DNA from 2 places in the Mesorhizobium sp. P2_E6 genome. Region 1 is predicted to be linked to the other one. Evidence: predicted binding sites of a transcription regulator. Region 1 holds the regulator's gene; the other holds the start of a gene.
What was found. The regulator PhoB, encoded in region 1, activates phosphate uptake and scavenging genes when phosphate is short. The targets are predictions, from matches to a motif close to TGTCATNNANCTGTCAT.
Positions count from the first base shown of each region.

Region 2: AC1D08_RS09795 (esterase-like activity of phytase family protein) is a predicted target of PhoB. The motif match lies at 1,169-1,185, and genes of this name have one in related genera.

Region 1 covers NZ_JBFUEQ010000006.1:124,465-126,864, forward strand. Annotated here, with positions in the region: gene pstB (phosphate ABC transporter ATP-binding protein PstB) at 1-93, shown strand, start outside; gene phoU (phosphate signaling complex protein PhoU) at 119-826, shown strand; gene phoB (phosphate regulon transcriptional regulator PhoB) at 846-1,535, shown strand; gene AC1D08_RS16580 (ROK family protein) at 1,690-2,400, opposite strand, start outside.
Region 2 covers NZ_JBFUEQ010000003.1:385,617-388,016, reverse strand. Annotated here, with positions in the region: gene AC1D08_RS09795 (esterase-like activity of phytase family protein) at 1-1,053, opposite strand, end outside; gene AC1D08_RS09790 (GcvT family protein) at 1,363-2,400, shown strand, end outside.

The DNA of each region.
Region 1 (2,400 bases):
GGCGAACTGGTCGAGTTCGACCGCACCGAGAAGATCTTCACGTCGCCCCGCGAGAAGCGCACGCAGGACTACATCACCGGCCGCTTCGGCTGAGCTCAGGCATACGAGGACTAAGATCATGGGCGAACACACAGTCGCTTCTTTCGACGAGGATCTCGGACAGATCAGCAGGCTGATCCGCGACATGGGCGACCTCGCCGGCTCGATGGTCGGCGGCGCCACCAAGGCGCTGTTGAATTCCGACAACGCCCTGGCGCAGCGCGTCGTCTCCGACGATGCGATCATGGACGCGCGCCAGCGCGAGCTCGACGACCGCGCCATCACACTGATCGCCAAGCGTCAGCCGATGGCCGACGATCTGCGTCATGTCGTCGGTTCGATCCGCATGGCCGGCGACCTCGAGCGCATTGGCGACCTTGCCAAGAACATCGCCAAGCGCGTCGGCACCGTCGGCCTCAGCGTCACCCCGCGCGACCTGTCGCACTCCATCGACGCAATGGCGCAGCTGGTGCTGATCCAGGTGCAGGGCGTCATCGAGGAATATACGGCGCGCGACGCCGCGGCGCTGGCGAAGCTGCGCGCCGACGACGAGCGCATCGACGTCAAGTACACCTCGGTGTTCCGCGAACTCCTGACCTACATGATGGAAGACCCGCGCAACATCACCGCCTGCACGCATCTTTTGTTCTGCGCCAAGAACCTCGAACGCATCGGCGATCACGTCACCAACATCGCGGAAAATGCGTATTATGTTTTGACCGGTACGCAGCTGCCCGCCAATCGTCCGAAGCAGGACGAGACGGCGATGTCCGCGCCGGCGGCATGACGGCAGGGGTGACCAGTCGATGATCGCGCCACGCATCATGGTGGTGGAGGACGAGGAGCCGCTTGGCGTGCTCCTGCGCTACAATCTCGAGTCCGAGGGATACCAGGTCGAGGTGGTGACGCGCGGCGACGAGGCCGAAATCCGCCTCCAGGAAAACGTGCCTGACCTGCTGGTGCTCGACTGGATGGTGCCAGCAGTGTCCGGCATCGAACTCTGTCGCCGGCTAAGAATGCGTCCCGAGACCGAGCGGCTGCCGATCATCATGCTGACCGCGCGTGGCGAGGAAAGCGATCGTGTGCGCGGCCTCTCGACCGGCGCCGACGACTATCTGGTCAAGCCGTTCTCGACGCCCGAGTTCATGGCTAGGGTCAAGGCGCTGTTGCGCCGCGCCAAGCCGGAAGTGCTGTCCAGCGTGCTCAAGGTCGGCGACATCGTGCTCGATCGTGAATCGCACAGGGTCTATCGCAAGAAGAGCGAGATCCGGCTCGGACCGACCGAATTCCGCCTGCTCGAATTCATGATGCGCCATCCCGGCCGCGTGTTCTCGCGCAGCCAGCTGCTCGACAATGTCTGGGGCGAGACGATCTACATCGACGAACGCACGGTCGACGTGCATGTCGGCCGGCTGCGCAAGGCGGTCAACAATGGCCGCATGCCCGATGTCATCCGCACCATTCGTGGGGCGGGCTACGCAATCCGGGAAGATTAGGGATCTGCTGATATTCAGGTGATGCCGGCCTGCGAACGGCAGTCTCCTGCGCTTCCGGTACTCACGGATCCAAATGTCCGCTCCGTTCCGGTTCTCGGAACCCGCCATTCTCGACTCGGCCTAACCTGAATCTCAACGCATCCCGGCGCGTTATTCACGCAACGTTCTTGCCACCGAGGCCGGATCTCGCCTGCGTGCCGGGCGCGAAAATCTCCTGGTCTACGAAGGTCAGTGCCCGTGTGGCGCAGCCTTCGCGGATCAGTGGCAGTTCGTTCGGTTCGGTGTCGAAGGAAATCGATTGCGAATGCTGGCCGCCGGCGGTCTGGGCAATCGCCTCGCGCAATGCCGGCTCGATCAGGTCGAAGGCGGCGGCGCTGACGCCGACCATGGCGACGGGCGCCGGGTCGATCAGCGCGAACAGGCTGCCGAGACCGTAGCCGAGTGCCTCGCCGGCCTTGCGATAGGCCTCGCGCTCGGGTCCATCCCTCTCGCGGGCCGCGGTCGCCAGCGCGCGCATGTCGGCATCACTGACATCGGCGACCGGTTCCGCGTCCTCACTCATCTGCCTTGCGTTGCGCCAGATGGCGTAGTTGCCGGCATAGGCCTCGACGCAGCCGCGCCGCCCGCAGCGGCACAGCGCGCCGTGCGGCCGATGGATCATATGGCCGAACTCGCCGCCCGAGGAATGAGTGCCGGTGAACAGCTCGCCCTTCAGCACCAGGCCCATGCCGATGCCGTGCGACAACAGGATGGCGATGAAGTCGTCGCGGTAGCGCTCGGGGTCGCGCCAGCGCAACGCTATCGCCATCATATTGCAGTCGTTCTCCATGGTGGCGGGGATGCCGAACTCGTCCTCGAGTATGTC
Region 2 (2,400 bases), on a different contig from region 1:
GCCCTTCAACCCCTGGCCGTTGCCGCTGTCGCGGGTCAGCATCAGGAAGGTCTGGTCGGACAGGGCGACGATCTCGCTCTGCGCCGCCACCTTGGTCTTGCCCTTGGCATCCTTGAACACCGGCAGCGGCACGACATATTCGTGCGCCAGCTTGAGATGGGCGAGGTCGGAAGCGTCATAGACCAGCGCGCGCGTGTTCTGGCGCGTCGCGCCGGAATCGCCGCCATCCTGCCGGGGCGCCGACTGCAGCACGGCGATCAGGAACTTGCCGTCCGGCGTCATCGCCATGCCTTCGAGGCCCTGGTTGTTCTGTCGGCCGGTATCGGGATCCTTCGGATCGGGCTCGGCAGCACCTGGACCTGGATTGTCCGAGGCGAAGTTCGGCGCGCCATGGCGCATCGGCACGAGGGCAGCCGGCGGCTGGGTCGCCGACAGCAGGCGGCCTTCAGCGGAAAACCGATAGATGTTCGGGCCGTATTCGTCGGAGATGAACATCGAGCCGTCGGCTAGCCGCACGATCGCCTCGTTGTCGAGCGCCAGCTTGCCGTTGGCCTCGGGCAGGATCGGCATGTCGCCGCTTGCTGCGCGCACGCCGTTGAGCGGGTCGAGGCCCGTGGCATCAGCGCCCTTGTCGTCGGTCAGGAGCATGGTGTCGGCGAGTGTCGCCTTGACGCCGGACTGCTCCTGGCCGGCAGCGGGTGCCGCACCAGGCGCGGTTGGCGCGAACTCGATGCCGATCGTGTTGAGGCGCGGCCGGTAGTCGGTGGTGCCGACGACATTGTAGCCGCGGTCCGGCAGCAGCCAGAGCGAACCCTTGTAGCCGTCGGCACCATGCGTCCAGCCGGCGGTGTCGATCGCCATGCCGGAACCTGAGCCGAACGTTTCGCCGAACTTGTCCTTCTGGCTGGCCGGGATGCGGCCGACGCCGACCAGTCCCTTGTTGACGAAGCTGATGCCGCCGACGGTCGCGGTGCTGTCGGCCAGCGCCGGCGTCAAGGCGGTGAACAATGCCAGCGCGACGCCGAGCGACGCGGTTCGGTGCAGGTGTTTCATGGATGATCCTCTTTGTAACAAAGCGTGCCGGAGCGGCCGATGGCGAAAGAGCTGAAAGAGGTGCGGCATCGATGATGCCGCGCGCGCCTCCCCGAAAGCGGTCTACGGCGCAAACATGATGCTTGCGTGACAGCGCGCGCAATGCCCCGTCGGGTTCTTCACACGCCGATAATAACCTGTGGTCGCACCAAAGAATTGATCACTCCCTTCTAGCTCAAGTCGACAAAGCGTGGTGTGCGTGCATCGTACTAGACACATATGTCCAGTGCGTATATGGTGCAGCCTTCGGACTAACCGGGGAGGGAAGCCTTGAAGTCGCACTACCGCGCAGTCGTCATCGGGGGTGGCGTGGTCGGAGCCTCGGTGCTCTATCATCTGACACGGTTCGGCTGGAGCGATGTGGCGCTGATCGAGCGAGCCGAACTGACGGCCGGTTCGACCTGGCACGCGGCGGCCGGGTTCCACGCGCTCAATGCCGATCCCAACGTCGCGGCGCTGCAGGACTACACCATCAAGCTCTATCGCGAGATCGAGGCCGAATCCGGCCAGGACGCGGGCCTGCACATGACGGGCGGCGTCAACATGGCCAGCGATCCCCAGCGCTGGGAGTGGCTGAAATCGGCCTGGGCCGTGTTCCAGTCGGTCGGCATCGAAACGGCTCGCCTGGTGACACCGGAAGAGATCAAGGAGATCTGCCCGATCGTCGATGTCAGCGACGTGCTCGGCGGCCTCTATGATTCCAACGAAGGCCATCTCGACCCTTACGGAGCGACGCATGCCTATGCCGGCGCCGCGAAAAAGCGTGGTGCCGACGTGATCCTGCGCAACCGCGTGGTCGCGTTGAAGGCGCGTGCCGACGGGCACTGGGATGTCGTCACCGAGCAAGGCACGATCGTGGCCGAGCATGTCGTCAACGCCGGCGGGCTATGGGCAAAGCAGCTCGGCCGCATGGCCGGCGTCGACTTGCCGGTGACGCCGATGGAGCACCACTATTTCATCACCGAAGACATTCCGGAGGTTGCCGCTCTCGACAAGGAACTCGGTCTTGCGGTCGATCTCGACGGCTTTTCCTACCTCAGGCAAGAGCGCAAGGGCGTGCTGCTCGGCGTCTACGAGCAGAACCCGAAGCACTGGAACATGGATGGCGCGCCATGGGATTACGGCATCGAGCTGATCCCGGAAGACATCGACCGCATCAGCCCGGAACTGTCCAAGGCCTATGAGCGCTTTCCGTGCCTGAGGACGGCCGGCATCCGCAAATGGGTCAACGGCGCCTTCACTTTCACCCCCGACGGCAATCCGATCGTCGGGCCGGTGCGCGGGCTGAAGAATTACTGGCTTGCCTGT